3 regions of the Marinibaculum pumilum genome follow, and region 1 is predicted to be linked to each of the others. Evidence: predicted binding sites of a transcription regulator. Region 1 holds the regulator's gene; each other region holds the start of a gene.
What was found. The regulator LexA, encoded in region 1, represses DNA repair genes until DNA is damaged. The targets are predictions, from matches to a motif close to ATGTTCTANTTTGGTTC.

Region 1 (7,734 bases):
GGCGGCCAGGACCTCATCGTCGGCGCCTTCCGCATTGCCGCGCGGCACCTCGCCACGCTCGAGCTGCTGGATCAGGTCGCCGATCGCATCCGGGCCGGCATCCGCAGGCTGTGCCTCCCCGGCCGCCGCCATCCTGTCCGGATCCTGCGCCGCCTGTGCGGCCGGTGGCTCGCTGTCGCGGCCATTCAGCCGCGGGATGCCGGTGATCGCCGTCGGCGCCGGCCTGTTGACGGCCATGGTCAACCCGTCCGCGCCCGGCTCCGGCGCCCGGTCCAGCCAGGCGGTGCCGAGCCCCGCCAGGGCCACCACCACGACCAGCGCGGCAAGGGCCGCCAGCCCGTAGCGGATGCGGGCGGCACCGGTGCGTGCCTTCGCGCCGGTGCGAGAGCGACCGTCGGATGTCTTCCTGCCCGCGCTCCTGCCACCCGGGGTCCTGCCACCCGGGGTCCTGCCGTTCGCGCCTGCGCCGCGCCTGTTGCCGCTGCCCTTTGCCATCCCGGCACTCTAGCACCGGCGCGCAGCGCATGCCGGTCTGCCCACGTTCCCCGTCGGCGGACCGAGACTGTGCGCGGCCGGCCGGGCGGCGCGCAGCCGGGTCGCCGCGCGGGGGCCCCGTGCATGGGCATGCGAATCGGCGGCAAAGCGGCCATGTTGACGCGACGCGGCCGGATCTGATTACTGTTCCGGCCGCTCCCCCTCGAATTCCGGGCCGGCGGCCGTTTCCTTCCGCCATCAAGGTTCCGTCCCGACCCATGAAAGTCTTCGCATGACCGCCGACCTCGAGGATTTCAAGAAGCTCGTCGCCGAGGTCGCCACCGGCCGCACCCTCTCCATCTCGGAGGCGGAAGCCGCGTTCGACATCATGATGTCGGGCAATGCCACGCCGGCGCAGATGGGCGGCTTCCTGATGGCTTTGCGGGTGCGCGGCGAAACCGTCGACGAGATCACCGGCGGCGCGCGGACATTGCGCGCGAAGGCGACGACGATCGACGCCCCGCCGGGTGCCGTGGACACCTGCGGCACCGGCGGCGACGCCAAGGGCACCTGGAACGTCTCCACCGGCGCCGCAATCGTCCTGGCCAGCCTGGGCGTGCCGGTGGCCAAGCACGGCAACCGCGCACTGTCCTCGAAGACCGGGGCGGCGGACGTGCTGGCGGCACTCGGCGTCAATATCGAATGCGACATGAGCCTGGTGCGCCGCTCGCTGTGGGAATCCGGCATCGGCTTCCTGATGGCGCCGCGGCATCACGGCGCGATGCGGCATGTCGGCCCCACCCGGGTCGAGCTGGGTACGCGGACGATCTTCAACCTGCTGGGCCCGCTGTCCAACCCCGCCGGCGCGAAGCGTCAGCTGCTGGGCGTGTTCTCCGCCGACTGGGTGGAACCGCTGGCGCAGGTGCTGCGCAACCTGGGGTCGGAGCGGGTCTGGGTGGTCCATGGCAGCGACGGCATGGACGAGTTGACCACCACCGGCCCGTCCATCGTCGCCGAGCTGAAGGACGGCGCCGTCAACCGCTTCGAGGTGACACCGGAGGATGCCGGCCTGCCCCGCGCCGCGCCGGAGGATCTGCGCGGCGGCGATCCGGCCCGCAACGCCGCTGCCCTGCGCGGCGTGCTGATGGGCGAGACGGGCGCCTTCCGCGACATCGTCTGCCTGAATGCGGCGGCGGTGCTGATGATCGCCGACAAGGCGGCCGATCTGAAGACCGGGGCGCAGATGGTGGCGGCGGCGCTGGACGACGGCCGGGCGATGCGCACCCTGGAGGCGCTGATCGCGACCACCCATGGCAATCCCGCAGAAGGCGCCGGCGGCGGAGAGGGACGCTGAGATGTCGGACACTCTTGCACGCATCGTCGCCGACAAGCGCGCCCATGTCGCCGACCGCAAGGCGGCGGTGCCGGAGGCCGCGCTGCGCGCACGGGCGGATGCCGCGGACCCGCCGCGCGGCTTCCGTGCGGCGTTGGCGCGCCAGGCGGCGCAGCGGCGGCCCGCCCTGATCGCGGAACTGAAGAAGGCCTCGCCGTCCAAGGGGCTGATCCGGGCCGATTTCGACCCGCCCGCTCTGGCCCGGGCCTATGCCGCCGGCGGGGCCGCCTGCCTGTCGGTGCTGACCGACACGCCCTATTTCCAGGGCGAGGATGCCTTCCTGCCGGCAGCCCGCGACGCGGTCGACCTGCCGGTGCTGCGCAAGGACTTCATGGTCGACCCCTACCAGATCGCCGAGAGCCGGGCGCTGGGCGCGGACTGCATCCTGCTGATCCTGGCGGCACTGGAGGATGCCCTGGCGGCAGAGCTGATGGCCGCCGCCGGCGCGCTGGGCATGGATGTCCTGGTGGAGGTGCATGACCGGCTGGAGCTGGACCGCGCGCTGGCGATGGGCGCCGGCATGATCGGCATCAACAACCGCAACCTGAAGACCCTGCAGGTCGACCTGGCCACAGCGGAGAGCCTGGCCCCAGCCCTGCCGCCCGAGGTCCTGGCCGTCGGGGAAAGCGGCCTGGGCGTGCCGGCGGACCTGGAGCGGCTGATGCGCGCAGGCGTCTATGCCTTCCTGATCGGCGAGAGCTTCATGCGCCAGCCCGACGTGACTGCGGCCGTGCGCGACCTGATCGGCCCCCTGCAGCCGGGCGCAGCCGCCTCCGGCTCCGCCGCCTGAGGGACTGGCCCGTGAGCGAGCAGAAACTTACCCACCTGGACGCCCAGGGACGGGCGCAGATGGTCGATGTGTCCGAGAAGCCGGCCACCGCGCGGCGGGCCGTCGCGGAGGCACGGGTGCTGATGCAGCCGGAAACCCTGGCGCTGATCGAGAGCGGCGGCGCCGCCAAGGGCGATGTCCTCGGCGTGGCCCGGCTGGCCGGGATCATGGCCGCCAAGCGCACCGCCGACCTGATTCCGCTCTGCCACCCGCTGCCGCTGTCCAAGGTGACACTGGATCTGGCCTGCGACCCCGAACTGGGCGGCGTCCTGATCACCGCGGAATGCCGCACCACCGGCCCGACAGGGGTCGAGATGGAAGCCCTGACCGCCGCATCCGTCGCCGCCCTCACCGTCTATGACATGTGCAAGGCGGTGGACCGGGGCATGCGCATAACGGAGGTCCGGCTGCGTCACAAGTCCGGCGGCAAGTCCGGCACCTTCGAGGCGGAATGACGATGGCCAGGGGCGCCATCGACCTGCTGCCGGTCGCCGAGGCCCGGCAGCGGATCGTCGCGGCGCTGGCGCCGGTGACGGCGGAGTTCCTGCCGCTCGCGTCCGCGCATGACCGGGTGCTTGCGGAGGCCGTCGCCGCCCGCCGCACGCAGCCGCCCTTCGCCGTCAGCGCGATGGATGGCTGGGCGGTACGGGCGGCGGACATTGCCCGCCTGCCCGCCCGCCTGACCCAGGTCGGCGAGGTCGCCGCCGGCGCCGCTCATGCCGGGACCCTCGCCGCGGGCGAGGCGGTGAGGATCTTTACCGGCGCGCCGCTGCCCGATGGTGCCGACACCGTGGTGCTGCAGGAGGATTGCGAGGCCGGCGACAGCATTGTCGAGGTCCGCGATGGTGGCCCGCAGGGGCGCTGGGTCCGGCCCGCGGGCCTGGACTTCGCGGAGGGAGAGGCCTTGCTGCCGGCCGGCCGCCGGCTGAGCGCGCGCGACATCGCGCTGGCGGCGGCGATGAACCAGGCATGGCTGCCGGTGCGCCGCCGGCCGCGCATCGCCGTGCTGGCGACCGGCGACGAACTGGTCCGCCCCGGCGAAACCCCGGGCCCGAACCAGATCGTGGCCTCCAACAGCTACGGCATCATGGCCTGGGCGGCCCGCTTCGGCGCCACGCCGGTGGACCTGGGCATCGCTCCCGACGATGTGCATGCGCTGGCAGGCTGCGCGGCGGGTGCCGCCGGCTGCGACCTGCTGGTGACCCTGGGCGGTGCCAGCGTCGGCGAACACGACCTGGTGCAGCGGGTGCTGGCCGCCGACGGGCGCGACCTGGACTTCTGGCGGATCGCCATGCGGCCCGGCAAGCCGCTGATGTTCGGCACCGCGCGGGTGGGCCCCGCGCCAGGCAGCCCGGTGCCCCTGCTGGGCCTGCCGGGGAACCCCGTATCCGCCATGGTCTGCGCGATGCTGTTCCTGCGGCCGGCCCTGGAGCGCCTGCTGGGCCTGCCGGACCGCGAGGGACCGCTGGAGACCGCGCGCCTGGGTGCCGACCTGCCGGCAAACGACCGGCGCGAGGACTTCCTGCGCGCCCGGCTGGAGACGGCCGCCGACGGGGAGCGGGTCGCCACCCCCTTCGGCAAGCAGGACTCGTCGATGCTGCGCCTCCTGGCCGAATCCGAGTGCCTGGTGCGCCGCCCGCCTCACGCGCCGGCGGCCGCAACCGGATCGCAAGTCGAGATTGTCCGATTCGATTACGGTTTCTGACCCCTAGTCTTGGCTCCGGCAGGGTATTTCACCGGATATTGCCAGGATTTCGGATTGAATGGCCGCCAAGGCTTGACCCGAGTCAAAAACAAAAATAGAACGTTCTCACGGGTTTTCACTCCGTTCCCGTATTTCCCCTTTGCCGACCAGGATCCGGGCATGGGCCGAACCGGGAACGGAGCGGGACGACGGCAACCGGCGGGACAGCAGGAACGCACGCAAGGGACCGACATGCTCACGAGAAAACAGCACGAACTGCTCCTCTTCATCCACGAGCGCCTGAAGGTCTCCGGCATTTCCCCCTCGTTCGACGAGATGAAGGAAGCGCTGGGCCTGCGCTCGAAATCCGGCATCCACCGGCTGATCACCGGATTGGAGGAGCGCGGCTTCATCCGCCGGCTGCCGCACCGGGCCCGCGCGCTCGAGATCCTGAAGCTGCCGACCGACATCGTGCCGGCCGGACGCCGCGCGGCACCCGTCCATGGCGCGGGCACAGATGGCGAGGTCGAGGGCGGCAACGGCTTCACCCCGCGGCTGGTGCATGGCGGCGCCACCGGAGAGGTGCGCGGCCTGCCCCAGGCCGGAGCCGCCGCCGGAGCCCCGGCCGGAACCACTGCCGGAAGCTATGGGGGGCTGCGCGGCCGCGGCGCCGACCGGGCGCCGGAGATTGTGGAGCTGCCGCTCTATGGCCGCATCGCGGCGGGCACCCCGATCGAGGCGCTGCGCGACCTGTCGGCCCAGGTCGAGGTGCCTTCCGGCATGCTGAGCGGCGGCGGCGACTTCTATGCGCTGGAGATCGCCGGTGATTCGATGGTCGATGTCGGCATCCTGGATGGCGATACCGTGGTCATCCGGCGCTGCGAGGATGCGGAGAGCGGCACCATCGTGGTGGCCCTGGTCGACGACAACGAGGCGACCCTGAAGCGTCTCCGCCGGAAGGGCAAGACCATCGCCCTGGAGGCCGCCAACCCGAAATACGAGACCCGAATCTTCGGCGCGGACCGGGTCAAGGTGCAGGGCCGCCTGGTCGGCCTGCTGCGCTCCTACTGAGCGGCCGCGGCGGGCTCCGCGCTGCCGCCGCCTTCGCGCAGATACGCCTTCGGCGTCGTGCCCAGCGCTCGGCGGAACATCGCCGAAAAGGCACTGGCGCTGGCATAGCCGGCGCGCGCGGCCGCGCGCGCCACCGGCTCCCCGGTCGCCATCTGCGCGACCGCCTCCGCCAGGCGCACCTGTTGGCGCCAGGCGCCCAACGACATGCCCAGTTCCTGACGGGCCAGCCGGGCCAGGGTCCGGGCACTGGCCCCGACCTCCGCCCCCCATTCCTCCAGGCTCCGCTCCGCTGCCGGTTCCGCCAGGATGGCGGCGCAAAGCCGCGACAGCCGCGGATCGGCGGGCATCGGGATGCGCAGCGGCACAACCGGCACCGTGCGCAGTTCATTCCGGATCAGTGCGGTCAGAAGCCGCCGACGCCTGCGGGCCGGCGGCGTGTCGCCCGACATGTCGACCTCGACCATCGCCAGGATCAGTTCACGCAGCAACGGCCGCACCGCCACCACCGCGCATTCCCGGGGCATCGCGGCGGCCGCCGGCGCGCGCAGGTAGAGGGTGCGCATCGCCACCGCGCCGACCATATCGATCCGGTGCTCGATCCCGGCAGGCATCCAGACGGCACGCTGCGGCGGCGTGATCCAGGTTCCCGACGCTGTCGAAACCCGGAGTACGCCGGTCGCGGCATAGATCAGTTGCGCGCGCCGGTGGCGGTGCGGCGGAATGCGGTGGCCAGGTGCGAAATCGCGCGCCATGGCCGCAACCGGCGGCCCGCCTTCCGCTTCCGCGGCCATGGCCAGCACGCGCGCGGCAGCGGCGTCGATCGGCCCGGCGGACCGCATGGCGGTCGCTATGTCCCGGCCCATCCCGAATATCCGTTCTGTTGAATGTCTGCTTTGAGACAGAAATCGGCATACAGCCTCTCACCGGCCAGTCTAGGCTGCGCCGGTCGCGGGAGGAAACCGTCATGGCGCCGCAGAGCCGTACCCTTGCCTTCATCAATCTGGCCCATCTGCTTGACCATCTTTTGATGCTGGTCTTCCCGACCGCCGTGCTGGGCATGGGCCCCACCTTCGGCCTGGACTTCGCGGAACTCCTGCCGCTGGCGACCGGCGGCTTCATCGCCTTCGGCGCCGGCTCGCTTCCGGCCGGCTGGCTCGCCGATCGCTGGAACCGGCGCGACATGCTGGCGGTCTTCTTCCTGGGCAGCGGCCTGGCGGCGATCCTCACCGGCCTGGTCCAGTCGCCCTGGCAGCTGGCCGGCGCGCTGACCCTGCTCGGCCTGTTCGCCGCGATCTACCATCCGGTCGGCACCGCGCTGCTGGTCGACACCGCGCCCCGCCTCGGCCGCGCGATCGGTCTGAACGGCGTCTGGGGCAATGTCGGCGTTGCCGGCGCCGCGCTGCTGACCGGGACGATGGTGGAACTGGCCGGATGGCGAGCGGCCTTCATCCTGCCCGGCCTGGCTGCGATCGCGGCCGGACTCGCCTTCCTGCTTCTGGTGCCCCGGCAGCCGGCCGCCGGGCGGCCCGTCCTCGGGCCGACTGCCGCTGCGGCAGCGGCGCCATCCCGGGCGGCAGTGAAGCGCGCCTTCGCGATCCTGGCCCTGACCACCCTGGCAGGCGGCGTGGCGTTCAGCGCGACCACGGTGTCGATGCCGAAGCTGTTCCAGGAGCGCCTGTCCGACCTCGTCGCCTCCCCGGCCACCCTGGGCCTGATCGTGGCGGCCGTGTTCCTGTTCGGCGCCGTCTCGCAGCTGATCGTCGGCCGCTGGATCGACCGCCTGTCGCTGCGGGCGGTCTTCCTGCCGCTCGCGCTGGTGCAGGCGCCCTGCCTGCTGGCCGTCGCCTTCGCCCAGGGCTGGCTGCTGCTGCTGCCGGCCGCGGGCCTGATGTTCGGCCTGTTCGGCCAGGTGACGGTCAACGACGCGCTGGTGGCCCGCTATGCCAGCGCCGGCTGGCGCGGGCGGATCTATGCGCTGCGCTACCTGCTGTCCTTCACCGCCAGCGCCAGCGCCCTGCCGCTGGTCGCCTGGCTGCATGGCGGCGCCGGCGGCTTTGCCGCCACCTTCCAGGTCCTTGCCCTGTTCGGCCTGGCGGTACTGGCCGCCGCGCTGTTCCTGCCCGGCGGCGGCCGCGCGGCGGCACCCCAGCCGGCGGTCTGAGCGCCATCCGCTTCCGGACCGGGCTGCCTTTGCGCTAGGGTCACCGCCATCAGGGCCGAGAGCCGGCATCGGGGGGCACCCGACGGCCCGGTTTCGGGCAGCAGGGGACTGAAGCAGCACAA
Region 2 (7,734 bases), on a different contig from region 1:
CCGTGGTCGTGCTGACCGGCGGGCCGGTCCGGCTGGCCGAGGGGCTGAACCTGCTGCAGCAGGGCCTGGCCGGACACATGCTGGTCTCCGGCGTCAATCCGACCGTCGACAAGGCCGCGCTGGGCGAGGTGGCCGGCCGGGCGGAGCTGCTGGACTGCTGCGTCGACCTGGGCTTTGCCGCCCGCAATACGGAAGAGAACGCCCTGGAGGTGGCCGAATGGGCGCGCAGTCGCGGCTATGACAGCCTGCGGGTGGTGACCGCGGCCTATCACATGCCGCGCAGCCTGCTGGAACTGCGGCGGGCGGACCCGGAGATCGACTATATCGCCCATCCGGTCTTCCCGGAGCAGATCCGCCTGCGGGACTGGTGGCGCTGGCGCGGCACCGCGGAGCTCCTGGTGGGCGAGTTCCACAAGTATTTCGCCGCGCTGCTGCGCGCCCGCGCCGAACGGGCGCTGACCGGCAAGCCGCCCGGTGCCGGCAATGCCGGCGCATTGGAACCGGTGCCGGCGGAGGGCACGGTCCCGGCGCCGGAGATCTCCATCGGCGGATCGCCGTTGTCGGTCGAGCGGTCCCGCGGCGGCGATGCGGCCCGCGGCGGCAGCGATACCTAGGCGCGGAGACGGACATGACCTGGCTGCGCGCCCTGCTCTTCAACCTCTGCTTCTACCTGTCCACGGCGGGCTTCTGCATCGCCTATCTGCCGCTGCTATGGTCCGACCGCCGCATCCTGGTGCGCGGTATGGACCGCTGGAACCGGCTGGTGAACTGGCTCCTGCGCCGTATCGTCGGCCTGCGCCACGAGGTGCGCGGCCTGGAGCACCTGCCGGCCGGCCCCTGCATCGTGGCGGCGAAGCACCAGTCGGCCTGGGACACGATGATGTTCCACAGCCTGCTGGACGATCCGGCGCTGGTGATGAAGAAGGAACTGCTGCGGATCCCGCTCTATGGCACCTATGCGCGCCGGGTCGGCATGATCCCCGTCGACCGCAGTGCAGGCGCCACCGCGCTGCGCGACATGCTGCGGGTCGCGCGGGCCTGCGCCGATGCGGGGCGGCCGATCGTGATTTTTCCGGAGGGCACCCGGGTCGCGCCGGGGGAGCGCCGGCGGCTGCAGGCGGGGATCGCCGCCCTCTACGACCGGCTCGACCTGCCGGTGGTGCCGGTGGCCTTGAACTCCGGCCTGTTCTGGGGCCGCAAGGCTTTCATGAAACGGCCCGGGACGATCCTGATGGAGTTCCTGCCGCCGATCCCGGCAGGGCTGAAACGGCCCGAATTCATCGCCCTGCTGGAGGCGGCGATCCAGGACGGCAGCGACCGGCTGGCCATGGAGGCCCGGGTCGGCATCGAAGCCGAAAATCCAGCAAAAACAGAGCTTTGACTAACCCTGCCTGACATGTTGCGGCGAAATGGACGTCGCACATAACGGGAACATTCATTGACGGCAGCGGGCCGCTGCCGATACAATCGCCCTTCGGTGAGGATGCCGGTTGCGGGATCGGCAAGGCGTTCGCACCGCCCTCCCGACACTATGCAGACAAACCGTCCAGGACGAGCGACCGGCCATGCCCGAGCAGCAGATCGCCCCGATCTCCCGTCAGATCTGGGACATGAAGTACCGCCTGAAGGATGCCGACGGCACGCCGGTCGACCGCACCCTGGACGACAGCTGGGACCGCATCGCCCGTGCCCTGGCTGCGCCGGAGGCCGATCCCGAAGCCTGGATCCCGCGCTTCCGCGAGGCGCTGGAGGATTTCCGCTTCCTGCCGGCGGGACGGATCGTCGCCGGCGCCGGCACCGACCGGCGGGTGACCCTGTTCAACTGCTTCGTCATGGGGACGATCCCCGACGACATGGCGGGGATCTTCGACAACCTGAAGGAAGCCGCCCTGACCATGCAGCAGGGCGGCGGCATCGGCTACGACTTCTCCACCCTGCGGCCGCGTGGCGCACCGGTCCGCGGCGTCGGCGCCGACGCCTCCGGGCCGCTGACCTTCATGGATGTCTGGGACGCGATGTGCCGCACCATCATGTCGGCCGGCCATCGCCGCGGCGCCATGATGGCGGTGATGCGCTGCGACCATCCCGACATCGAGGCCTTCATCGCCGCGAAGGAGGATGCCGGCCGCCTGCGCATGTTCAACCTGTCGGTCCTGGTCACCGACGCCTTCATGGAAGCGGTGAAGGCGGATGCCGGCTGGGACCTGATGTTCGACGGCACCGTGTTCCGGACCGTGCAGGCGCGCGACCTGTGGAACCGGATCATGCGGGCGACCTATGCCTATGCCGAACCCGGCGTGATCTTCGTCGACCGCATCAACCGGCTGAACAACCTGCACTATTGCGAGACCATCGCCGCCACCAATCCCTGCGGCGAGCAGCCGCTGCCGCCCTATGGCGCCTGCCTGCTGGGCTCGATCAACCTGGCGCGGCTGGTGCGTGAGCCGTTCACCGACGCCGCGGCGCTCGACCTGCAGGCGCTGGACGCGCTGGTCCGCACCGCGGTGCGGATGATGGACAACACCATCGACGTGTCCGGCTTCCCGCTGCCGCGGCAGCAGGAGGAGGCGCGCAACAAGCGGCGCATCGGCCTTGGCGTCACCGGCCTGGCCGATGCGCTGATCATGACCGGCGCCCGCTACGGCAGCGACCGGGCGGTGCAGCTGACGGAAGCCTGGATGGCGGCGCTGCAGCGGGCGGCCTATCTCGCCTCCACCGAACTGGCGGCGGAGAAGGGCGCCTTCCCGCTGTTCGACCGCGAGGCCTATCTGGCGGGCGGCCATGTCGCCACCCTGGATGCGGACGTGCGCGACGCGATCGCGCGATCGGGCATCCGCAACGCGCTGCTGACCTCGATCGCGCCGACCGGCACGATCTCGATCCTGGCGGACAATGTCTCCTCCGGCCTGGAGCCGGTGTTCAGCTTCTCCTACCGCCGTTCCGTGCTGCTGCCCGACGGCAGCCGGCAGGAAGAGGAGGTGACCGACTATGCCTATCGCCTGTACCGCCGGCTGCGCGGCGAGAATGCGCCCCTGACCGACGCCTTCGTCGATGCCCAGACCCTGGCCCCGGAGGCGCATGTGCGGATGCAGGCCGCGGTGCAGAAATATGTCGACAGCTCGATCTCCAAGACCATCAACCTGCCGGAGGACATCTCCTTCGAGGCGTTCAAGGACGTCTATGTCCAGGCCTACGAGCAGGGCTGCAAGGGCTGCACCACCTACCGACCGAACCCGGTCACCGGCTCGGTGCTGAGCCTCGCGCCGGACAAGGACAAGGCGAAGGCGCAGGAAGCCGCCGCCCAGGCGGAACTGCCCCTGGCGGCGCCGGCGCCGAAGCCGAAGGATGCCTTCGAGGCCGGCGGCGTGGTCTACATGACCCGGCCGCTGGACCGGCCGGAGGCGCTGCCGGGCCAGACCTACAAGGTGGTCTGGCCGGAAAGCGAGCATGCGATCTACATCACCCTGAACGACATCGTCGCCGACGGGCGCCGGCGGCCGTTCGAGGTCTTCATCAATTCCAAGAACACCGAGCATTACGCCTGGACGGTGGCGCTGACCCGGATGATCTCCGCGGTGTTCCGGCGCGGCGGCGACGTGGCCTTCGTTGTGGAGGAGCTGAAGGCCGTCTTCGACCCGCGCGGCGGCCACTGGATGCGCGGCCGCTACGTGCCGTCGCTGCTGGCGGCGATCGGCGAGGTGATCGAGCGGCACATGATCGACATCGGTTTCCTCAGCGCCCCCGAGGAACGCAGGACCGAGCAGCTCGCCTACCTGAAGGCGGTCGGGCAGGAGGAGGCGCGGCCCGGCGCCGGCCTGGCGCAATGCCCGAAATGCGGCCAGCCGAGCCTGGTCCGGCAGGAAGGCTGCGATATCTGCACCTCCTGCGGCTATTCCCGCTGCGGTTGAGCGCGGGAGAGGCGGCCATGAGCGAGCCGGAGCATGCCAACCCGTTCCGCAAGCTGACCTTCGGCGGCAACCAGGAGATCTTCACCGAGGGCCAGCGCGGCGACGTGATGTATTTCGTCGAGGAGGGCCAGGTGCGGATCTGGACCGGCCGTCCGCCGAACGACCGCACCCTGGCGACCGTCGGCCCCGGCGGCTTCTTCGGCGAGATGGCGCTGGTCGACGGCAAGCCCCGCTCTGCCAACGCCACGTCTATGGGGTTCGTCGCGGTGCGGGCGATACCGGGCACCACCCTGCGCCGCAAGCTCGCCAATGCCGACCCGTTCCTGAAGGCCCTGGTGCGGATCCTGGTCGAGAACCTGCGCTCGACCAGCACCACGGGCCGGTAACCGTCAGTCCGGCCGACCGCCCGGATCGGCACCCCGGTCAGTGCCCGGATGGCAGCGGGCAGCCGGCCCGCCCCAGGTCATGGCCCAGACGGGCAGCCGCGCCAGCATCGGCGGCCCGCAACGCCGCGTCGAGGCCAAGCGCCAGTTCGATGCAGGATGCCGGCGCCGCTTCGACATCATCGTCGAACCACAGGCTCAGGCCCAACGGCACGGCAATCGCCCAGAACGACAGGATCAGCGGCACTGCCCAGAACGGCCGCCCGCCATCCTCCCGCTCGTCATGCCAGCCGGCGTCGAAACTGCCGGGCACAGCGGTTTCCGGCAGGACGGAACCGGGCACGGCTGCGCCCTGCACGGTCGGCGGCAACCCGTCCGTCGTCCGGCCCGGCACCCGTCCGGCCGGGCCCTCGTTTCCTGTCATGGGACGACCTTCTTTCCCCGCAGCCGTCCATCGGCGACCGGGAAGGATGCAATTCCAGATGGCAACCACCCCGGTCACTTGCCATCGCTGAGTGTACAACAGCCATGCCCGCCGTCACAGGCAATCTTGCTGCCGCACCGCCGGCTGGCAGGGCCAGGACACCGGGGACAGCCAGGGCCAAGAATTGGGGCATCCAGGTCCAAGCTGCCACCGGCCGGCCGGCCGCGCGCCGGCATAGAATGCGCGGACAATGGGTCCAGTCGACAGGGAAAGCGGCATGGCAGACGATCTGGAGGCGCGCGTCGCGCGGCTGGCGGCGATCGAGGAGATCACCCGGCTGAAGCATCTCTACTGGCACTACAACGACCAGGGCCTGGATGCGGCCCGGATCGGCCCGCTGTTCGTCGACGAAGGGGTCTGGAGCAATGCCGAGCTGGGCCATCACGAGGGCCGCGCCGCGATCGAGGACTTCTTCGGCGGCGCCTCGGCCACCATCACCTTCTGTGCTCATCTGGGCATGAACGGCATCGTCGAGGTCGATGGCGACACCGCCCGCGGCCGCTGGCGGCTGCTGCTGCCCTGCACCTTCATGCAGGACGGCCGCAAGGTCAGCCGCTGGATCCTGGGCGATTATGACGACGCTTTCGTCCGCCGCGACGGCAGCTGGCTGTTCAGCCGCCTGGACGTGATCTTCAATTTCAACGTGGCCCAGGGCGACAGCTGGGCCGGCATGGAGCAGGTGCGCGCGGGCTGATCCCGCCGCCGGAACGGGAAGGGAGCAAGGGCAATGACGGCATCCGCAGACGAGACGGGCTTGAGGGAACGGTTCGAGGCCTGGAGCAACGCGCTCAACACCGGCGACCTGGACGGCTTCTGGGCGATGTTCGACGAGCGCTGCGAGATCCTGGACGAGGATTATCCCTGGCGCATGACCAAGGCCGAGTTCATCGACCATATCGACTTCCACGCCCGCGGCTGCGGCCTGGGCGACGGCCAGGGGCTGTGGGAGTTCTTTCAGTGGATCCCGCGCGAGGTGAACGTCCTGGCGATCGGCGATATGGGCCATGTCAGCGGCTTCTCCACCTTCCGCGGCAAGCCGCGCGACACCGGCTTCCGGCAGCGCTTCATGGGCTTCACCCTGACCTGGGCGCGGATCGACGGCACCTGGCAGCTGGTCTGCTGGCACCAGAGCGTGTTGGCCGGGCGCATCGCCGGCGCCTCGCCGGGCTGAACCGCCGCCCGCAATACCCCTCCGCCGCGAACTGTGGTGAACTGGCATCGCTGCGCCCGGAAACGGTGCGGCCGGCGATGCGGGAGGCGGATGTCATGCAGGCGCCTGGCGGCGAGACCAACCTGCGGCAGATCGATGTCGGCGGGGTGCCGCCCGAACGGCGCCTGCAGGCCTGGGCCGACGCGATCTACGACAGCTACTACCCGGTCGATCTGACCAATCCGGCAGCCACCGCATTCCGCAGGGGCGAGCTGGCGATCTTCGACCTGGCCGGCGCACGCTTCTGCATGGTCGATTGCGACCCGATGCTGGTCGACCGCCGGCGCTGCCATATCGGCGATGGCGGCGACTACTACATGCTGCCCGTGCCACGGCGGCAGCCGCTGGAACTGCACCAGGGCGGCCGCCAGGCACGGATCGCGCCCAGCGACCTGGGCATGATCGGTACCGCCGATACCTACCGCTACCTCCAGGCCAGCCCCGACACGCTCACCACCCTGCGGATCGAGGGGCCGATGGCGCGCGACCGGCTGCCGCTGATCGACGACCTCACCGCACGGACCATGGCCGGCAATGCGCCGCTGGTGCGGATCTTCCTGGATTTCATGGAAGCGATCGTGGCGCAGCGTACGCAGCTGTCGCCTGCAGAGGCGGCACGGCTGGTGCCGCAGCTGCTCGACCTTCTCGCGCTGGCGCTGACCGCGCCGGCCGCTGCCCTGGAAAGCGACGAGAGCGCGGTCCGGCTCGCCCATCTGCGCCGGCTCTACCGCGCCATCGACCGCCATCTCGGCGAAGAGCGGCTGGGGCCCGACTTCCTGGCGCGCGACCTTGGCCTGTCGCCGCGCTATGTGCAGAAGCTGCTCGCCGCCAGGGGGGAAACCGTCTCCGCGACGATCCGCGCGCGGCGCATGGCGGCGGCCCGGATCCGCCTGGCCGACCCCGCCCGGCGTGGCCATTCGGTGGCCACCATCGCCTATGGCCTGGGCTTCGCGGATCCCGCCCATTTCAGCCGCCTGTTCAAGGCGGAGACCGGGCTGTCGCCGCGCGACTGGCGCCGTCAGCGCATGCAGGGCAACGCGTGACAGGGGCCGGGCGCTATCCCATCTCCATCAAGGGAATCCTGGCCTTCGACGGCAAGGTCTGCCTGCTGCGCAACGAACGCGGCGAGTGGGAGCTGCCGGGCGGCCGCCTGGAGGCGGACGAGACACCGGAACAGACGATCATCCGCGAGATCGCGGAAGAGCTCGGCATCGCCGCCACCGGCCCGCGGATCGTGGACAGCTGGCTCTACCGTATCGACAGCCTGCCGGCCGCGCCGGAGGTCTTCATCGTCAGCTATGCCCTGTCGAGCACAGCCGCCGCCGGCGATTGCCGGCTGAGCGATGAGCATGATGCGTTCGGCCTGTTCGGCTTCGCGGAGCTGGAGGCCCTGCCCCTGCCAGCGGGCTATCGCCGCTCGATCGCCCGCGCCCGCGACCTGGGGCTGCTGGCGCTGTAGACGCCCTTCCTCAGACGTCCAGCGCCGCCACGCGGCGCATCAGCCGCTCCAGCGCCGGGTCGCGGAACCCCAGGCCGGCGATCCGCTGCACCGTCGTCTCCAGATAGTCGCGGTTGTGGCCGCTGAGACCGGAGGCGCGCGCGACCACCCGGGCCGCCTCCTCCTCCCCCAGATGGCGGGCGAACTGCAGATGCGCCGTATCGGCCACGAAAGTCAGCGCCGGCACCCGCCCCCGGGCGGTATGCACCGTCACCAGCCGCGGCAGGTAGACCGCGGTCACCAGCTCCCGC
Region 3 (7,734 bases), on a different contig from region 1:
GTCCTGAGCCTGCGCACGGAAGGAGAGGGAGGATGATCGAACTGCGGCTCCGCTGCCAGGGACCGGCCGCGGTCCTGTCCGCTGCCGTCTTCGCTGCGGGCGTCCTGCTGGGCGCCGCGTCGGCGCCGGCCGCGGCCCAGCAACTGCAGCCCGGCGATTCCGATATCGGCCGCGGCATCGCGATGCGCTGGTGCGCGGCCTGCCATGTGGTGCGCGGGGCGCAGGCCAGCGGCGGCGATGTCGGCCCGACCTTCGATCAGATCGCCGGCAAGGGGCAGGGGCTGGACTGGCTGGACGCCTTCCTGGCCGACCCGCATCCGCCGATGCCGGACATGAGCCTGACCCGCCAGGAGATCCGCGACCTGCGCGCCTATATCGAGAGCCTGCGGGCCGCGCGGTAGCGGCTGCCTAAGCCGCCTTTTGGGGCGCCTTACGGGCCGTCATGGCATAGCTCAGCGGCATGTTGGCGCCGTTCGGGCTCTCGTAAATGGCGAACTGCGCCGAGGAGATGTTGATCGGGTATTCCTGCAGGCTCTCCAGCCGCAGGCCGGCATCGAGGGCGGCGGTGACCACCGCGGACAGCGGGTGGGTGAACCAGTAGTTCACCGGCACCTTTGCCGGCGCCGCGCCGTCATAGACGATCGCCGCTTCGCCGGCATAGGGCCGATCCGCGAAATACGGATCGGCGATTTCGAACGGCCTGTCGGCGTCCGGCAGGAACATGTCCAGCACCGGATGCTGCTCCGCCACCAGCAGGGCGCCGCCGGGCCGCAGCAGCCGGGCGGCGGTGCGCGCGAAGGCCGGCAGGTCCGGCATCCAGCCCAGCGCGCCGCAGGTCACCAGGACGATGTCGTAGGCCCCGTCATAGGCGCTGGGCAGGGCATAGACATCGCCGGCCACCAGTTCGACCTCCTGTCCGGCAATGCGGGCCAGCTCCCGGCCCTGGCCGAGGAAGGCCGCCGACTGGTCGAAGCCGGTGCAGCGCGCGGCGCCCATGTTCCGCAGCGACAGAAGCTCGCAGGCATTGTTGCAGCACAGATGCGCGATATCCCGCCCGGCCACCCCACCGCTCCGTTCCACCAGACCGGCAAGCACGGGGTCCAGGCAGGTGAAACCGGGCCGCGAAAAGCCCTCGCTCAGCTCCTGCCAGCGCGCCGCCTCCAGGTGCTGCGGCGCAGTGGCGTCCCAGGCGGCCCTGTTGGCTGCCACATACGCATCGCGATTCATGTCCCGCGCTCCCCGCCCGATGCACCCGGGCCCGGCCCCGGATGACGATCCCGACACCGATACCAGACGCCGCTCAGCTGTGCGGCAGCAGCTGCCTCGTCTCGATCAGGCGGCTGTCCGCCAGGGCCGCGGCGCGGATCGGCGCGATCGCCTGGTAGTCCGGGTCGTTGAGCATCTCGACGAACTGCCGCCTGGTCGGATAGCGGACGAGGATGACCAGGTCCCAGGCCTCGCCACCGATGAGGGACCGGCTGGGCCGGCCCATCCAGACCGGCTCGCCGCCGAAACGCGGATGCAGGCACGCGAACCGTCGGCCGTAGACCTCGTAGGCCTGGCGGCCGCTCAGGCCGTCTACCCCGTGGCCCGGTTGCGCGGTCTCCCGGTAGCGCAGCAGGTTGAGCATGACCACCGGTTCGTCCGGGTCGCCGCCCGCCATCGCCTCCAGTGCGTCCGCATCGACATCGATCGGTGCCATTGCCTGCTCCCCCATGTCCGTCACCTCGGCCCGGCCGGCGCCAGGATATCAGGTTTGTCGGGACCTCGACCCGGTGTCAGCGCTCTGCCTGTGCCGGCGGGTTCAGGAGCCGGTCGATCTCCGCCGCCAGTTCGGACTGCTGGTAGGGCTTCGACAGGCGCGGCAGGTCGGCCTCGGCGTCGGTCAGGGCATCGGCATAGCCGGTGGCGAGCAGGATCGGCAGAAGCGGATGGCTGCGGTGGACGACCTCCGCCAGTTCCATGCCGGTCATGCCGGGCATCGCATGGTCGGTCATGATCATGTCGACCTGTGCCCCGGCCTCGAGGATCTCCAGCGCGCGGGTGGCGGACTCCGCCTCGATCACCTGGTGGCCCAGATCCTCCAGCATGTCGACCGTGCTCATGGCGATCAGCGGATCGTCGTCGACCACCAGGATCCGGGCGACCGCCTGGCGGGAGGCCGGGGCGGGCGCCGGCGCTGCCGGCAGGACCACGGGTTCGGTGGCCACGGGCAGCCAGAGGGTCGCGGTGGTGCCGCGCCCGACCTCGCTGGACAGCTCCAGCAGCCCGCCCAGCTGCACCGCCAGGCCATGCACCATGGACAGGCCCAGGCCGGTACCCTTTCCGGTCGGCTTGGTGGAGAAGAACGGTTCGACCGCGCGGGCCAGGGTGGCGGCATCCATGCCCGCCCCGTCGTCGGTGACGGTCACGCAGAGATAGTCGCGGTCGGGCAGCCCCTTGCCGGGCTCGTGCGCGCGCCGGTCGACGGCGATGGCGATCCGGCCGCGCTCGGGCATCGCGTCGCGGGCGTTGATCGCCAGGTTCAGGATCGCCAGCTCGACCTGGTTGGCGTCGACCCGGGCCGGCGGCAGACCCTCCGCGACGTCGATCTGCAGCGCCACCTGCGGTCCCAGGGTGCGCTTCAGCATGTCGCGCATGCCTTCCAGCAGCTCGGCGAGGTCGGCGGAGGTGGTCCGCAGGTCCTGTTGCCGGGCGAAGGCCAGCATTCTCTGCGTCAGCGCCGCGCCGCGCCTTGCGCCCTGCATCGCGCCGTCGATCAGGCGCTGCGCCCGCGCATCGTCCGGCAGCCGCTTGCCCAGCAGTTCCAGGTTGCTGATCACGGCGGTGAGCAGGTTGTTGAAATCGTGCGCGACGCCGCCGGTCAGCTGGCCGATGCTCTCCATCTTCTGCGCCTGCACCAGCTGTTCCTGCGCCTTCTCCTTCGCCGCGACCTCCGCCATCAGCTCGCCGCTGCGCTGCCGCACCCGCTCCTCCAGAGTGGCGGTCAGGTCCGACAATGCGGCCCGTTCCGCGGCAAGCGCCTCCAGCAGGCGCTCGCGCTCAAGCTCCGCGCGCTTCCGGAAGCTGATGTCCGACGAGACGCCGACGAACTGCGCGACCCTCTGGTCCGCGCTGCGCACCGCACGGGCCCGCAGGTCGACCCAGTGGGTGCTGCCGTCGGGCCAGAGAATGCGATATTCGATGGCCAGGTCGCTGCCGCTGCGCTGGCTGGCGGCGAAGGCGGCGCGCAGGCGCGCCCGGTCCTGCGGATGGGCGGCGCCGCGGAAGGCGGCGAAATCCAGTTCCTCTTCCGGGGCGCGGCCGAAATGGGCGCGGCAGGTCTCGGAAGTCCAGAAGGCGCCGCCCTTCAGGTCGAGCATCCAGGAACCCAGATGGCCGGCCCAGAGGGCGGTCTGCAGCCGCTGCTCGCCCTCCTGCAGGGCTTCCAGCTGGCTGCGCGCCTGGTACTGGCGGCGGCGGCCGCGCAGCGCGGTGCGGACCACGCTGGCCAGGGTGGTGGGATGGAAGGGGCGCTCCAGGAAGGTGACATTGCCCAGCACCTCCGCCAGGCGCGCCGCCGCCGGGTTGCGCTCCAGGCCGCCGCCGCGATGGGTGAGCAGGACGACCGGCAGGTCCGACCAGGACGGCTGCCCGGCCAGGAAAGCCGCCAGCGGCCGCAGGTCGGCATGGCGCACCGCCTCGTCGGTCACGATCGCCAGGCCGGCGCCCTTCTCCAGTTCCTGCGACAGCTCGGCCAGGGTGGAACGGATATCGGCGCTGAAGCCGGCCTCGTGCAGGATCATCGCCGCGATCTGCGCGTCCCGGCCCTGCGGTGCCAGGATCAGCACCCGCTCGGACAGCGGATCGGCCGCGCTCACGCGCCGGGATCCGTGAGCAGCGGCGTTTCCGTCCCGGCATAGGTCGGCACGCCGCGCAGGACGCCCTGGAAGCTGTGCAGCGGTTCCCCCACCGACAGGCCGCCAGGGTCGATGCGGAACTCGCGGATCGCCGTCTCGTGCGTGCCGGAGCGCTTCTTGATCACCGAGATCGCGCGCCGGACCTTCCCCGCCGCCTCGAAATAGCGGAGCAGGATGACGGAATCCGCCATGTAGGTGATGTCGACCGGGGCGGCCATGTCGCCCACCAGGCCGTGCTGCGCGACGGTCATGAAGGTCGCCGCCCCCTGCCGGTTCAGGTATTGCAGCAACTCGTGCATGTGGAGGATCAGGGCATTCTCCGCCGGCATCGCCGCCTGGTAGCCGTTCAGGCTGTCGATCACCACGGTCTTGATGTCCCGCGCGTCGACGGCGCTGCGGACCCGGTGCGCGAACTCGCCCGGCGACAGCTCGGCGGCATCGACCTGGTCGAGGAACAGGGTCCCGTCGCGCTGCAGGGCCTGCAGGTCGATGCCCATGCCCTGCATCCGGTCGATCAGCAGGCCCAGCTCCTCGTCGAAGACGAACATCGCCGCCTTCTCGCCGCGGGCGATTGCGGCCAGCGCGAAGGTCAGCGAGATCAGGGTCTTGCCGGTGCCGGCCGGGCCGAGGACCAGGGTGCTGGAGCCGCCCTCCAGCCCGCCGCCCAGCAGGGCGTCGAGCGCGGCGATGCCGGAGGTGATGCGGCCGCGCCGCCGGCCGCCCCGATACTCTGCGGCGACCAGTCGGGGAAAGACGTTGATCCCGCCGGTGGTGATGGTGAAGTCGTGATAGCCGCCGCGATACTTGCGGCCGCGATACTTCAGGATCCGCACCCGGCGCCGTTCGGCGCCGTAGTCGGGCGCCATCTCCTCCAGCCGGATCACGCCCTGGGTGACGCTGTGCACGGTCTTGTCCGCGGCCTCCGCCGTCAGGTCGTCGAGCAGCATCACCGTGCTGTCATGGCGGGTGAAGTAGTGCTTGATGGCCAGGATCTGGCGCCGGTAGCGCAGCGAGCTCTGTGCCAGCAGGCGGATTTCCGACAGGCTGTCCAGCACCACCCGGCGGGGCTTCACCCGCTCCACGGCGCCGAAGATCTGCTTCGTGGTCTCGCCCAGCTCCAGGTCGGAGGAATAGAGCAGGCTCTGCTGCTGGTCCTCGTCGAGCAGGCTCTCCGGCGGGATCAGCTCGAAGATCTCGATCCCCTCGCCCAGGGTCCAGCCATGCGTGGCGGCGCCCTGGCGGAGTTCCCGTTCCGTCTCCGACAGGGTGATGTAGAGGCCGCGCTCGCCGCGCCGCGCGCCTTCCAGCAGGAACTGCAGCGCCACCGTCGTCTTGCCGGCACCGGGCTCGCCCTCGACCAGGAACATGCTGCCGCGGGACAGCCCCCCGCACATGATCCCGTCGAGGCCCGCGATCCCCGTATGGGCTTCGCCGTTGCCGGCGTCACTCTTCGTGCCGGTCACGGTTTCCGCGCCGACGCCGTTCTCTCGCTCGATCATTCTCGCTCCGCTGCGCCTCTCCTTGCCGCTGCATCTGCCCGCACCGGGTTGCCGGTTCGCTAGGGCGGAAAGAGAACGGTTCGCAGGGCGAACCGGTTCCGCTTGTGCTGCCGGGCAAAATGTTCCTATTATGTTCCCGTTTTCGCATTCCGGCCGTTCTGCCTGCCGTTCTGCCTGCCGCTCTGGAGGTCCCGTCATGAAGCGCTTCCTTGCCCTCTGGCTGCCCTACTGGCCCACCGACCGCCTGTCGCCGACCGGGGATGGTGGTGGCGATGGCGGCGGCGACAGCACATCATCCGCCGCCTGGGCCCTGACGGAGAGCGTGCAGGGCGGGGTGCGGCTGTTCGCCGTGGACCGCCGCGCCGCCGCGCTGGGGCTGCGGCCCGGGATGAGCGCGGCGGATGCCCGCGCCCTGCTGCCGGAGCTGCGCTGCCGGGAGGCCGACCGCGCCGCCGACGATGCGGCGCTGCAGCGGCTGGTGCGCTGGTGCGGCCGCTACAGCCCCTGGGTGGCGGCGGACGGGGCGGACGGGGTGCGCATGGACATCAGCGGCTGCGCCCACCTGTTCGGCGGCGAGGCGGCGATGGCCTGCGACCTGGCCGGGCGGCTGCGCGCGCGCGGCCTGGTGGTGCGCCTGGCGATCGCCGACAGCGCCGCCGCCGCCTGGGCGCTGGCCCGGTTCGCCGCTGGGGAGCGGGATGGCGGGGATGCGGCCGAGATGCCGGAGGAGGAGGGCATCCTGATCGCCCCGCCGGGGGAGCGGGAGGCGCCGCTGCGGCCGCTGCCGCTGGCGGCGCTGCGGCTGGAGCCGGCGCGGCTGGAGGCGCTGAACCGGGTCGGCCTGCGCCGCATCGGCGACCTGATCGGCCTGCCGCGGGCCAGCCTGGCGCGGCGCTTCGGCGCCGACCTGCTGGAGCGGCTGGATGCCGCCCTGGCGCGGGCGGAGCGGCCGCTCTCCCCCGCCATGCCGGTGCCGGACTGGCGGGTGCGGCTGACCTTCCCGGAACCGGTGGCCCTGCGCGGCGACCTGGATGCCGGCTGCCTGCGCCTGCTGCAGGCGCTCTGTGCCCGGCTGGAACGCGACGGCCGCGGTGCCCGCCGGCTCACCTTGACCCTCTATCGCAGCGACGGCGACAGCCAGGACCTGCAGATCGGCACCGCCCGCCCGGTCCGCGACCCCGGCCATCTGATGCGGCTGTTCGCGGAGCGGCTGGGGGAGGCGGCGCCCGGCTTCGGCATCGACGTGATGATCCTGTCGGCGCCGGTCACCGAATGGCTGCCGGCGGAACAGGCCGGCGCGCCGGCGGCGGTGCTGGCGCCCCCGGAACCCGTACCGGAGGGGCCGGTTTCGGGCGGGCCGGCCCCGGCCGGGTCGGTTCCGGCTGGGGGGGGCGACCATACCGCCCCGCAGGGGCGGGCGCATGGCTTCGAGGCCGCACTGGCGCCGCTCCTGGACCGGCTGACGGTGCGGCTCGGCGCGGCGCAGGTGCGCTGCCTGCTGGCGGTGGAGGCGCATCTGCCGGAACTGGCGGAACGATACCTGCCGGCGCTGGAGGCGGCGGGCAGCCGCAGCCCGGCGGGCAGCGGGGCAGGGAGGTGGGACCCGGCCGCGCCGCCGCGGCCGGTCAGCCTGCTGCCGCGGCCGGAGCCGGTGGCGGTGGAGGCCGTCGCCGCCGGGGATGCGCCGCCACTCCTCTTCCGCTGGCGGCGGGTGCTGCACCGGGTGGTGGCCGCGGAAGGGCCGGAGCGCATCGCCCCGCCCTGGTGGCAGGCGCTGAGCGTGACCGAGGCGCCGCTGCCGCCGGCCCGCGACTATTACCGGGTGGAGGATGCGGAGGGGCGGCGCTTCTGGCTGTTCCGCCTCTGTCATGCGCAGGGGGGCACGGCGCAGGGGAGTGGGGCGCAGGGGAGTGGGGCGCAGGGGACGGATGAAGGCTGGTTCCTGCATGGCCTCTGCACCTGAGATCGTCGCGCCCGCCTATGCAGAGCTGCAGGTCACCAGCAATTTCAGCTTCCTGCGCGGCGCCTCCCATCCGGAGGAACTGGTCGTCGCCGCGGCCGCGCTCGGCCATCGCGCCATCGCGCTGACCGACCGCAACAGCCTGGCCGGGGTGGTGCGTGCCCACGCGGCGGCGAAGAGCCACGGCATCCGCTTCCTGCCCGGCGCGCGGCTGGTCTTCCGCGACGCGCCGGACCTGCTCTGCCTGCCCACCGACCGGGCGGCCTATGCCCGGCTCTGCCGCCTGCTGACCCTGGGCAAGCGCCGGGCGGAGAAGGGCGCCTGCGACCTGTCCTTCGCCGACTTCCTGGACCATGCCGCGGGCCAGGCGGTGCTC

Region 2: a site for LexA is predicted at 1,419-1,435, ahead of ACFOGJ_RS22475 (adenosylcobalamin-dependent ribonucleoside-diphosphate reductase). Genes of this name have one in related genera too.
Region 3: a site for LexA is predicted at 5,518-5,534, ahead of ACFOGJ_RS26445 (Y-family DNA polymerase). Genes of this name have one in related genera too.

Annotation. Positions count from the first base shown of each region.
Region 1 is NZ_JBHRTR010000005.1:124,716-132,449, reverse strand. It holds gene ACFOGJ_RS01590 (divergent polysaccharide deacetylase family protein) at 1-495, opposite strand, end outside; gene trpD (anthranilate phosphoribosyltransferase) at 767-1,828, shown strand; gene trpC (indole-3-glycerol phosphate synthase TrpC) at 1,830-2,657, shown strand; gene moaC (cyclic pyranopterin monophosphate synthase MoaC) at 2,669-3,151, shown strand; gene ACFOGJ_RS01570 (molybdopterin molybdotransferase MoeA) at 3,148-4,401, shown strand; gene lexA (transcriptional repressor LexA) at 4,633-5,451, shown strand; gene ACFOGJ_RS01560 (AraC family transcriptional regulator) at 5,445-6,314, opposite strand; gene ACFOGJ_RS01555 (MFS transporter) at 6,416-7,612, shown strand.
Region 2 is NZ_JBHRTR010000036.1:2,868-10,601, forward strand. It holds gene ACFOGJ_RS22465 (YdcF family protein) at 1-614, shown strand, start outside; gene ACFOGJ_RS22470 (lysophospholipid acyltransferase family protein) at 629-1,381, shown strand; gene ACFOGJ_RS22475 (adenosylcobalamin-dependent ribonucleoside-diphosphate reductase) at 1,566-3,908, shown strand; gene ACFOGJ_RS22480 (Crp/Fnr family transcriptional regulator) at 3,926-4,294, shown strand; gene ACFOGJ_RS22485 (hypothetical protein) at 4,332-4,715, opposite strand; gene ACFOGJ_RS22490 (nuclear transport factor 2 family protein) at 4,993-5,469, shown strand; gene ACFOGJ_RS22495 (YybH family protein) at 5,503-5,946, shown strand; gene ACFOGJ_RS22500 (helix-turn-helix domain-containing protein) at 6,042-7,028, shown strand; gene ACFOGJ_RS22505 (NUDIX domain-containing protein) at 7,025-7,444, shown strand; gene ACFOGJ_RS22510 (gamma-glutamylcyclotransferase) at 7,455-7,734, opposite strand, start outside.
Region 3 is NZ_JBHRTR010000049.1:26,598-34,331, reverse strand. It holds gene ACFOGJ_RS26475 (hypothetical protein) at 1-36, shown strand, start outside; gene ACFOGJ_RS26470 (c-type cytochrome) at 33-401, shown strand; gene ACFOGJ_RS26465 (class I SAM-dependent methyltransferase) at 409-1,227, opposite strand; gene ACFOGJ_RS26460 (DUF1330 domain-containing protein) at 1,301-1,702, opposite strand; gene ACFOGJ_RS26455 (ATP-binding protein) at 1,779-3,860, opposite strand; gene ACFOGJ_RS26450 (ATPase domain-containing protein) at 3,857-5,398, opposite strand; gene ACFOGJ_RS26445 (Y-family DNA polymerase) at 5,595-7,361, shown strand; gene ACFOGJ_RS26440 (error-prone DNA polymerase) at 7,345-7,734, shown strand, end outside.